One region of the Nocardiopsis sp. LDBS0036 genome, then DNA from elsewhere that is predicted to be linked to it. Evidence: riboswitches for the same ligand, from Rfam matches in the RefSeq annotation. Region 1 holds a riboswitch; the other holds the start of a gene.
The links. A riboswitch is a leader RNA that binds a small molecule or an ion and turns the genes downstream of it on or off. The one in region 1 is predicted to bind glycine.
Positions count from the first base shown of each region.

Region 2: another riboswitch for glycine. It lies ahead of gcvT (glycine cleavage system aminomethyltransferase GcvT); the one in region 1 lies ahead of gcvP (aminomethyl-transferring glycine dehydrogenase).

Region 1 is NZ_CP141103.1:284,810-290,312, reverse strand. Features, by position in the region: gene gcvP (aminomethyl-transferring glycine dehydrogenase) at 1-2,263, opposite strand, end outside; glycine riboswitch at 2,362-2,451, opposite strand; gene UIS43_RS01065 (MerR family transcriptional regulator) at 2,683-3,171, opposite strand; gene UIS43_RS01060 (bifunctional nuclease family protein) at 3,637-4,110, opposite strand; gene UIS43_RS01055 (FHA domain-containing protein) at 4,281-4,823, opposite strand; gene UIS43_RS01050 (mannose-1-phosphate guanyltransferase) at 5,449-5,503, opposite strand, start outside.
Region 2 is NZ_CP141103.1:5,538,883-5,544,385, reverse strand. Features, by position in the region: gene UIS43_RS23755 (AMP-binding protein) at 1-1,516, shown strand, start outside; gene UIS43_RS23750 (3-deoxy-7-phosphoheptulonate synthase) at 1,750-2,805, shown strand; gene UIS43_RS23745 (penicillin-binding transpeptidase domain-containing protein) at 2,923-3,843, opposite strand; glycine riboswitch at 4,062-4,163, shown strand; gene gcvT (glycine cleavage system aminomethyltransferase GcvT) at 4,308-5,420, shown strand.

The DNA of each region.
Region 1 (5,503 bases):
CCGGTCCGACCCCCGTGTGCGGGCCCGCCTCGGGCTGGCCCGGGTGGTTGGGCAGGAAACCGGCCAGGTGCGAGCGGACCGCGACCGGGCCCACGCCCGGACCGCCGCCGCCGTGCGGGATGCAGAAGGTCTTGTGCAGGTTGAGGTGGCTGACGTCGGCCCCGAACTCGCCCGGCTTGGCCCAGCCCAGCAGCGCGTTGAGGTTGGCGCCGTCCACGTACACCTGTCCGCCCGCCTCGTGGACCAGGCGGCACACCTCGGTGACGGTGTCCTCGTACACGCCGTGCGTGGACGGGTAGGTGATCATGATGGCGGCCAGGTCGTCGGCGTGCTTGCCGGTCTTGGCGCGCAGGTCCTCCAGGTCGACGTTGCCGTTGTCGTCGCAGGCCACCACGGCCACGCGCATACCGGCCATCACGGCGCTGGCGGCGTTGGTGCCGTGCGCGGAGCTGGGGATCAGGCACACGTCGCGGTGGGCCTCGCCGCGCGAGCGGTGGTAGCCGCGGATGGCCAGCAGCCCGGCGAACTCGCCCTGGGACCCGGCGTTGGGCTGGAGGGACACCGCGTCGTAGCCGGTGACCTCGGCCAGCCAGGCCTCCAGCTGGCGGATCAGGGTCACGCTCCCGGCGGCCTGGTCCAGCGGCGCCAGCGGGTGCAGCCCGGCGAACTCGGGCCAGGTGACGGGCTCCATCTCCGCCGTGGCGTTGAGCTTCATGGTGCACGAGCCCAGCGGGATCATCGTGCGGTCCAGGGCCAGGTCGCGGTCGGAGAGGCGGCGCATGTAGCGCAGCAGCGAGGTCTCGCTGCGGTGGGTGCCGAACACCGGGTGGGTGAGGTAGTCCACCTGGCGGGCCAGCTCGGCGGGGAGGCGGTCGGCGTCCTCGTCCACGCTCAGGCGCACGCGCGAGGAGCCGCGCTCGGCCTCGCCGAAGGCGGCCAGGACCTTCTCCAGGTCGGCCTCGGTGGTGGTCTCGTCCACGCTCACGCCGACCGTGTACTCGTCCGCGGCCAGCAGGTTGTACCCGGCCTCCAGGGCGGACTCCACGACCCGGGCGGCACTGGGCACGCGCACGCGCAGGGTGTCGAAGTAGGCCCGGTGCAGGACCTCGAAGCCGCGCTCGGCGAGGGCGTCGGCCAGGGCGGCGGTGCGGGTGTGCACCTGGCGGGCGATCGCGCGCAGGCCGTCGGGACCGTGGTAGACGGCGTACATCCCGGCCATGACGGCGAGCAGGACCTGCGCGGTGCAGATGTTGCTGGTGGCCTTCTCGCGGCGGATGTGCTGCTCGCGGGTCTGGAGCGCCAGCCGGTAGGCGGGCTTGCCCGCGTTGTCCACCGAGACGCCGACCAGGCGGCCGGGCAGCTGGCGGCGCAGCTTCTCGCCCACGGACATGTAACCGGCGTGCGGGCCGCCGAAGCCGAGCGGGACGCCGAAGCGCTGGGTGGAGCCGACGGCGATGTCGGCGCCCAGGTCGCCGGGGCTGCGCAGCAGCGTCAGGGCCAGGATGTCGGCGGCCACCACCGCGAGGGCGCCGCGTTCGTGGGCCTGGGCGATGACCCGGCCCGGGTCGCGCACGGCGCCGCTGGAGGCCGGGTACTGCACCAGGACGCCGAAGGCGTCGCCCTCGGGCAGGCCCTGCGACAGGTCGGCGACCACGACCTCGATGCCGAGGGGTTCGGCGCGGGTGCGCAGCACGTGCAGGGTCTGGGGGAAGACGTCGGCGTCGACGACGAAGACGTCGGCCCTGCTCTTGGAGGCGCGGCGGGCCAGGGTCATGGCCTCGGCGGCGGCGGTGGCCTCGTCGAGCAGGGAGGAGCCCGAGACGGGCAGGCCGGTCAGGTCCGAGACCATGGTCTGGAAGTTGAGCAGGGCCTCCAGGCGGCCCTGGGAGATCTCGGGCTGGTAGGGCGTGTAGGCCGTGTACCAGGCGGGGTTCTCCATGATGTTGCGCAGGATGACCGGCGGGGTGAGGGTGCCGTAGTAGCCCTGGCCGATCAGCGAGGTGCGCACCTGGTTGCGGGAGGCCAGGTCGCGCAGCTCGGCCAGGGCCTCGGCCTCGCTCAGCGCCGGGGGCAGGTCAAGCGGCGCGCTGCGGCCGGGGCCGGTGAGGATGGACTCGGGCACGGCGTCGGCCATGAGTTCGGCGGTGGAGCCGTAGCCGACCGCCTTGAGCATCTCCTGGACCTCGGCGGGCGTGGGGCCGATGTGGCGGTCGGCGAACACCCGGGCGGGTGCGCCGGGGGTGTGCACGGGCTGGTCTGGCACGGAGACCTCCTGGTGACAGGGCCGAGTCGGGTCGGCGGTGTTCCTCACGGTCTCCCCCTCTGTCACCGGGCACGACGGCGCCCAGGCTTCAGAGCGGCCTCCTCCACGCGGTCCATGGTGCCTGAGAGGTTACTGGGGAGTATTGCCCCGTCGGCGCCCCGTTGCGGGGTCTCTCTCGCGCGGTGTCGACAGCCAGCTGACGATCTGTACGTGTGTACAAGCAGGGTGAATGTCGGTTTTCATCCCTGTTGTGACTACGACCGTACTCGATGGCTGCCCCGGGCGGCTCTTCCGGGCAGGCGTTTCGCCCACATCACACCCAGAACCTGGAGGTTCGTCCAAATAACCGCGGCCCCGAAGCACCCGCGCCCCCTGCCGACACACGGCCGCCCCGGGGCTGGGGGCGGCGCCTGTCGGTCTCAGCCGGTACGGCGCTCCCGGCGGCGCCTGGCCAGCTCGTCCACGGGCTGGGGCGCGGCGGCGGGCAGGTCGGCCCGCTCCTCCGCGGGCACCACGCCCAGGGCCTCCTCCACCTCGCGCCAGACGTTGCCCAGCGCCAGTCCGAACATGCCCTGCCCGCGCTGCATGAGGTCCACGACCTCCTCCGGGGAGGTGCACTCGTAGACGCTGACGCCGTCGCTCATGAGGGTGATGCGGGCCAGGTCGGGGGCGGGACGGCCGCGCAGGTGGTCGACCGCGGTGCGGATCTGCTGGAGGGATATCCCGGTGTCCAGGAGCCGTTTGGCGACCTTGAGCAGCAGGATGTCGGGGAGGCTGTACAGGGGGGCGTTGTGGGCTCCGGTGAGCACGCTCGGCTCCACCAGGCCGGTCCTGGCCCAGTAGTCGAGCTGGCGGTAGCTGATCCCGGCGGCCGTACACGCCGCGGGGCCCCGATACCCGACGTCCATAGGCAGCGCCACCAAGTCTTCTTCGCACAGTAGGCCCTGCTGCCCCGCTAGCCGCAGCGCGGACCGCCTGTCATGGGGATCCCGCTTGCCGCTCGCTACCGCCACGCCGACCTCCGGCTTCTCGTCCCACGGCGGTCTCGACAGGGGATGTCCACTCAGGGAACGGGTGCGCCGTGGGTTCCACTGCACTGAAGGTAGGACGGCCGACCGGCAGCGTCAACGACACCACGCGGCGCGTCGCCAAGTGCGCGCGGCGCCGGTGTGCCGGGGCCTCCCCGTTGGCGCCCGACGCGCACCCGGGGGTTTCGGCCCTGATCATTACGACCACTTCCGTTACCCAATCTATCACCGGCTCCACGGGTGAAGCCGCAGGTCGGGGCGTGTCCTCCCCGGCCCGCGCCACCGCAGCGGCACGGGACCCGCGCCTGGGCGCGGGCCCCGGGGGAGTGCACGTGCGTCACCGGACTACTCCGTGCGCCTGCCGAAGTCCTCGGGCGAGATGTTGTCCAGGAACTCCCGGAACGCCTCGACCTGGTCCTCCTGCTCGTCCGGGATGGGCATCCCGGCCTCGTCGATCACGTCCTCGTGCGCGTAGATGGGCGTGCCCGTCCGTAACGCCAGGGCGATCGAGTCGGAGGGGCGCGCGCTCACCTCCACACCGTTGCTGAAGACCAGCTGGGCGTAGAAGATGCCGTCGCTGAGGCCGGTGATGTTCACCGTCTTGAGCCCGGTGTCCAGGGCGTCGAGGACGTCCCGGAACAGGTCGTGGGTGAGCGGTCTGGCCGGCGCGACGCCCTGTTGGGCCAGCGCGATCGCGGTGGCCTCCACGCCGCCGATCCAGATAGGCAGGTAGCGGTCGCCTTCGGATTCCTTGAGCAGGACAATCGGCTGGTTCGAGGGCATCTCAACACGGACGCCGACGACCTCCATGTGCTTCACAGCGTCTCCGTCCCACGAGTCGTGATGCCGGATGGGCGCTCGTCCCTGCTCCCGCTGTGGATCAGGACCCGAGGGCGAAATCGGCACCCTTCGTTACAAAGTTCTCCGGCGGCGGGGGGCCGCAAACCTCATCGGCCCACCCGCCGCTCCCGCGGTCGTCCCCGCGCCGGTCAGCGGCGCGGTTTGGTCAGCAGGACCATCCGGAACTTGCCGATCTGGATCTCGTCGCCTCCGCCGAGCTGGGCCTCGTCGACCGGCTCGCGGTTGACGTAGGTGCCGTTGAGGCTGCCCACGTCGCGGACTCCGAACCCGTCGCCGCGGCGGAAGAACTCCACGTGGCGCCGGGAGACGGTGACGTCGTCCAGGAAGATGTCGCTGTTGGGGTGGCGGCCGGCGGTGGTCACGTCACTGTCCAGCAGGAAACGGCTCCCGGCGTTGGGGCCGCGCCTGACCACCAGCAGAGCCGTGCCCGGCGGCAGAGCGTCGGGGTTGGCGGGGTCGTCGCCGCCCAGCTCGTCGCCGGACTCCTCCTCTTCCAGGGCCTGTATGCCCGAGAGGGAGATGGTGGACGTGACGTCTCCGCCGGAGTCCCTGCCAGTGCCGGGTCGGGGGCCCTGCTGTTCGGCTCTGCGGATCGGAGTTCCGCAGTGGGAGCAGAAACGGGCATCATCCGCAACGGCGTGACCGCACTGCGTGCAGTAAACGCTCGACATAGGTCGGCTCGGCCTCCTACCGCACGGGGCGGTGCTTGATTGGGCTGATCGGTGGCACGTACCGGGCGTCGGGCGGGCACGCGGCCCGCACGCCGTCCGGTACGCGGTGAGACGGCCCGCTGTCGCGGCAGCGGTGCGCCTCACGCGGTCGGTCGCTAGGTCTCATCCCCCGTGTCGCACTCCTTGTCACCACCGGCGAGGGTGTCCGCCGTTGCCGGGATACCCGGTCCGATAGGCGACGCGGCGCTTCGGGGAACACTCGACTTTAAACCATATCCCTGTCCAGGAAGGGTTTTGCTCCTCCCCCGCCCACTGTGGACGACCCGTCGGGAACGGATCGCCGAGCGGTGTGCCCGCCGTCGCGGAGGGTGTCCGGCGACGGCGGCGGGCCGGGTCGGGGCAACACGCCTGTCCTGGTGCTGATGCCGTGTCGGCGGGTTTGGTTCTCCACGGATCCCCCTGGATTCGCGCCGACTTCACCGGACCGCCACGACCTGCCTGTATGCCCATTTTAACCCGCGGGGTCACACACGGTAGGGGCCGCGCCCGCGCACCGGGCGTGACGACGCGGGTACGCGCCGCGCGGGCGCGGACGGGCGACCCGTCCGCGCCCGCGCGGCCCGCCTCAGCCCTCGGCCCGTTCCACGACGGCCGCCCACTCGTCCAGCAGACGGTGTGCG
Region 2 (5,503 bases), 1.3 Mb from region 1:
CGGCGGCCAGGCCAGGTACACCTACCGGCGGATGTCGGAGCGCTCCGCCCAGGTGGCCAACTGGCTGAACAACCAGGGCGTGCACCCGGGCGACCGGATCCTGCTGATGCTGGGCAACCAGGTGGAGCTGTGGGAGACCCTGCTCGCCGCGACCAAGCTCGGCGCCGTGGTCTGCCCCACCCCCACCTCCCTGTCCGAGGGCGACCTGCTGGACCGGCTGGAGCGCGGCGAGATCGCGCACGTGGTGTGCTCGGCCGCCGAGACCGAGAAGTTCGCCCCGCTGCGGGGGCACTGGACGCGGATCTGCACGGGCTACATGGAGGGGTGGCTGAACTACGCCGACTCCGAGCACGCCGGTCTGGACTTCCACCCCCCGCACACCACCCACCCCGACGACCCCCTGCTGCTGTACTTCACCTCCGGCACCGCCACCCTGCCCAAGCTGGTCGTGCACACCCAGCGCTCGTACCCGGTGGGGCACCTGTCGACCATGTACTGGCTGGGTGTGCGGCCGGGCGACGTCCACCTCAACGTGTCCGAGCCGGGGTGGGCCAAGCACGCCTACGGCAGCGTGTTCGCGCCGTGGAACGCCGAGGCGACGGTGCTGGTCGTCAACCAGGAGCGCTTCGACGCGGCGGGGCTGCTGGACGCGATCGTGCGCTGCGGGGTGGACACGCTGTGCGCGCCGCCGACGGTGTGGCGGACTCTGGCGCAGGCCGACCCCGCCGCGTGGGACGTGGGGCTGCGCGAGGCGGTGGCCGCCGGGGAGCCGCTCAACCCCGAGGTGGTGGACCGCGTGCGCGAGGCCTGGGGCGTGACCGTGCGCGACGGGTTCGGGCAGACCGAGACGACCGTACTGCTGGGCAACGGCCCCGGTCAGCGCGTGGTGCGCGGGTCGATGGGGCGGGAGATGCCGGGCTACGACGTGGTGCTGACGGACCCGGCCACCGACGAGCCCGCCGACACCGGGCAGATCTGCGTGGACCTGGCCCGGGAGCCGGTGGGGGTGATGAAAGGCTACGCCGACAACCCCGGCCTCAGCCGCGAGGTGGTCCGCGGGGACCGCTACCGCACCGGTGACATCGCCAGCCGGGATTCGAACGGTTACATTACCTATATCGGTCGATCCGACGATGTGTTCAAGGCCTCAGATTACCGCATCTCACCATTCGAACTCGAAAGCGTTCTGGTCGAGCACGAATACGTGGTCGAGGCGGCCGTCGTTCCCTCCCCCGACCCGCTGCGGCTGGCGGTGGCCAAGGCGTACGTGGCCCTGGCCGAGGGGGTGGCCCCCGACGCCGAGACCGCGCGGTCGATCCTGGCCCACGCGCGCGAGCGCCTGTCACCGCACCAGAGGGTGCGCCGCCTGGAGTTCGGTGAGCTGCCCAAGACCGTCTCCGGTAAGATCCGTCGCGTGCAGCTGCGTCGGGCCGAGGCCGAGCGCGGCACGGTCGCCGACGGCGCGCGCAACCCGCGCGAGTACTGGGAGGAGGACCTCCCGGGGTTGGAGCGGTGACCGACCGGGCTCCGGAGCCGCCCCCGACGGAAATGGCCGCGGGAACCGGGAGAATTCCGTCTCACGCAATGAGACGCTTTTCGGCACCCGAAACCGGTGTGGTGTTTTCTGTCACGCGAACCGTGCCGGCCGACGCGGCAGCGGAGCGCCGAACCGTCCGCGCTACTGTTTTCATAAGACGGTTTTCGTGGCGACAGCGGAAAACACGACAGACGGGACCCGAGGGGAACACCATGCCGAGCACCAACGACACCCGGGTGGCCAGTTACAAGCCGCTCATCGCGCCCCGGGACCTGCTGGCCGAGCTCCCGCTGGGCGCCGAGCGCAGCGCCCTGGTCGAGGAGTCCCGCGCCGAGGTCAAGCGGGTGCTGGACGGAGAGGACGACCGCCTGCTGGTCGTCGTGGGCCCCTGCTCGGTGCACGACCCCGAGTCCGCCATGGACTACGCCCGCCGCCTGAAGGAGCTGGTGCCCTCCCTGCGCGACGAGCTGTGCGTCGTGATGCGCGTGTACTTCGAGAAGCCGCGTACCACCGTCGGCTGGAAGGGCCTGATCAACGACCCCGGCCTGGACGACACCTACGACGTGCACCGGGGCCTGCGCACCGCGCGCAAGCTGCTGCTGGACATCAACGCGCTCGGGCTGCCCGCCGGGACCGAGTTCCTCGACCCCATCACCCCGCAGTACATCGCCGACGTCGTCTCCTGGGGCGCGATCGGGGCGCGCACCACCGAGAGCCAGGTGCACCGCCAGCTGAGCAGCGGCCTGAGCACGCCCGTGGGCTTCAAGAACGGCACCGACGGCGACGTCCAGGTGGCCGTGGACGCGGTCGGCGCCGCCGCCGCCTCGCACACCTTCTTCGGTATCGACCCCACCGGCGCCGGTTCGGTGGTCGTCACCGAGGGCAACCCGGACTGCCACGTCATCCTGCGCGGCGGCCGCAGCGGCCCCAACTTCGGCGCCGGGCAGGTCAACGCCGCCCTGGACGTCATCGAGGGCGCCGGGCTGCCCCGCCGCCTGATGATCGACGCCAGCCACGCCAACAGCGGCAAGGACCACACCCGCCAGCCCGGTGTGGCCGCCGCGATCGCCGCCCAGGTCGCCGAGGGCCAGACGGGCGTCATCGGCGTGATGCTGGAGAGCTTCATCGTCGAGGGGGCCCAGAAGCTGGGCGACCCCGCCGCCCTGACCTACGGCCAGTCGATCACCGACAAGTGCATGGGCTGGGAGACCACCGGCGAGGTGCTGACCCAGCTGGCCGAGGCCGTGCGCCAGCGCCGCAAGGCCTAGCGGGTGGTCTTGGGACCTCCGCTTCGCTGAGGCCCGTCCAGGAACGGACTCTCCTGCGCGCGTCGGCCCGCTCCCGTGACGGGGGCGGGCCGACGCGCGTCGCGGGCCCCGCGGCGCTCAGGCGGTGCGCCCCTCCTCGGGCAGGACCTCCAGCTCCACGAGCATCTCCCGTCCCAGGGACTCGGCCAGCTCGGCGTCCTCGTCCCCCTCCGGTTCGACGCGCAGCGCGAACGTGTACAGGTCCTCGCCGCGCTCGACCCAGCCGACCCACCAGCCCGGCGCGGGGTCGGCCTCCCGGCCCCGCCCGGCCTTGGCGTGGAGGGCGTAGCCGTCGCCCTCCTCCAGGAGGGCGAGTGCGCGCACCGCCTCCTGGTGCGCGTCGTCCACGGGCAGTTCGTCGCGGGCCAGCCTGGCCAGGAAGGCGGTCTGCTCCATCGCGGAGATCTCCAGCGGCCCCTCCAGCCAGAAGCGGTCCAGCGCGTTCGCGTCGCCCACCGAACGGTTGCCGTAGTCCAGCCGGTCCACCCAGGCCGCCATCGGCCCGTGCCCGACCCGGCGGGCCACCTCCTGGTAGACGGGGACGTTCGAGTCGGGCAGGGCCTCGCGCGGGGCCGTGTCCCGCTCCCGCCGGTCGGCGGACCGGGATCCGCCCCCGTGGGGCACCACCTCGTCCACGTCCCCGACCGCGCCCGTCTGGAGCCCCACCAGTGTGCTGACGAGGTCGAAGGTGGACGCGGGGACCGCGCGCTCGCGGGCCCGCTCCGGACCCACCACGGTCGCCTCCCGCTCCATCACGTCGTGGAGCACGAAGGCGCCCTCCACACCCGCGTCGGCGAACACCGCCTCCAGGTCCTCGCGCTCGACGGCGGCCACGTCGCCCCGCGTCAGGGGCGGGGGCCCGGCCTCCGCCCCCTCCCGGGCGTGCCCATCCGGCTCCCGCGGTCCGTCCACGGCCCCGGCGCACCCCGTGCCCGCGGCCAGGGACAGGACGCATCCGGCCGCGAGCGAGCGCGCCGTCCTCCCGGTGTCGGTTCGCATCCGTCTCCCTCCCCGGTCGGTACTCTCCGCACACGCTAATCCCCGCGTTCCCGCTCCAGGGTGGAGGCGGACGGAGTGTCGAAGACCGGAGGGGGCGCGCCGGACACGGCGCGGACGGCGCGCGACGGCGCCGCTCACGGGCGCCGCGCGGGAGCTCCCGCGCGGCACCGGGCACCCTTGGGCGCCGTTCACGGCCGCTGCTAGGCTGAACGTGTTGCTGACCCCGTACGGGAGAGTGCCCGCGTATCCAGCGCGGGCCGCCGAAGGAGCAATCCCTCCCCGAAGACAACCTCTCAGGCACAGCGGACCGTACGGGCGAGACCACTCTGGAAAGCAGGGACAGCCGTCCCTCGCCGAAGGTGCAAGCCGCGCCGAGCGCGCGGCGAAGCTCTCAGGCACAGATGACAGAGGGGGAGGATGGCAACGCCACGCACGTCACGACGCCCATCCTCTCGGGAGTGCCCATGTCAGATGCCGCATCCGCGCCGCGCGCGACAGCGCTGCGCGAGGTCCACGAGAAGGCCGGCGCCACCCTCGTCGACTTCGCCGGGTGGCTCATGCCGCTGCGCTACGGCAGCGAGACCGCCGAGCACCGTGCGGTGCGCGAGGCCGCGGGCCTGTTCGACCTCTCCCACATGGGCGAGATCCGGCTGACCGGCCCGCAGGCCGCCCAGGCCCTCGACCACGCGCTGGTCGGCCACCTGTCCCAGGTCAAGGTGGGGCGCGCCCGCTACTCCATGATCACCGCCGAGGACGGCGGTGTCCTGGACGACCTCATCGTCTACCGGCTCCGCGAGGACGAGTACCTCGTCGTGGCCAACGCCGCCAACACCGCGGTCGTCGCCCCGGCCCTGGCCGAGCGGGCCGCGGGCTTCGACGTCGAGGTCCGCGACGAGTCGGCCGAGTACGCGCTGATCGCCGTCCAGGGGCCCCGCGCCGTCGACGTCCTGGCTCCGCTGACCGACGCCGACCTGGACGGCATCCGCTACTACGCCGGGTACGAGCACACCGTCGCCGGCGAGCCCGTCCTGCTCGCCCGTACCGGCTACACCGGTGAGGACGGCTTCGAGATCTTCGTCAGCCCCGCGGACAGGGCCCCCAAGGTGTGGGATGCCCTCATGGCCGAGGGTGAGCGGCACGGCCTCGTCCCCGCCGGGCTCTCCGCGCGCGACACCCTGCGCATGGAGGCCGGGATGCCGCTGTACGGGCAGGAGCTGACCGCCGACCTCACCCCCTTCGACGCCGGTCTGGGCCGGGTCGTGAAGTTCGACAAGGGCGACTTCGTGGGCCGCGCGGCCCTGGAGGAGGCCTCCCGCTCCTCCCGCCCCCGCCGCCTCATCGGCCTCGTCGCGCGCGGGCGCCGCCCGCTGCGCCAGGGCCAGGAGGTCCTGCGCGACGGCACCCCCGTCGGAACCATCACCAGCGGCGCGCCCTCGCCCACCCTGGGCCGCCCCATCGCCATGGCCTACGTGGACGGCGACCTCGACACCTCGACCGGCGCGTTCACCGTGGACGTGCGCGGGCGGGGCGAGGACGTCGACGTGGTCGAGCTGCCGTTCTACAAGCGGCAGTCGTAGGAGCAGGGGCCTTCACACCCCGAAGGCCCGCACGCCCCGGCGCGGCGGGATCCCCACACAGGGGACCCGCACGCACGGGGCGC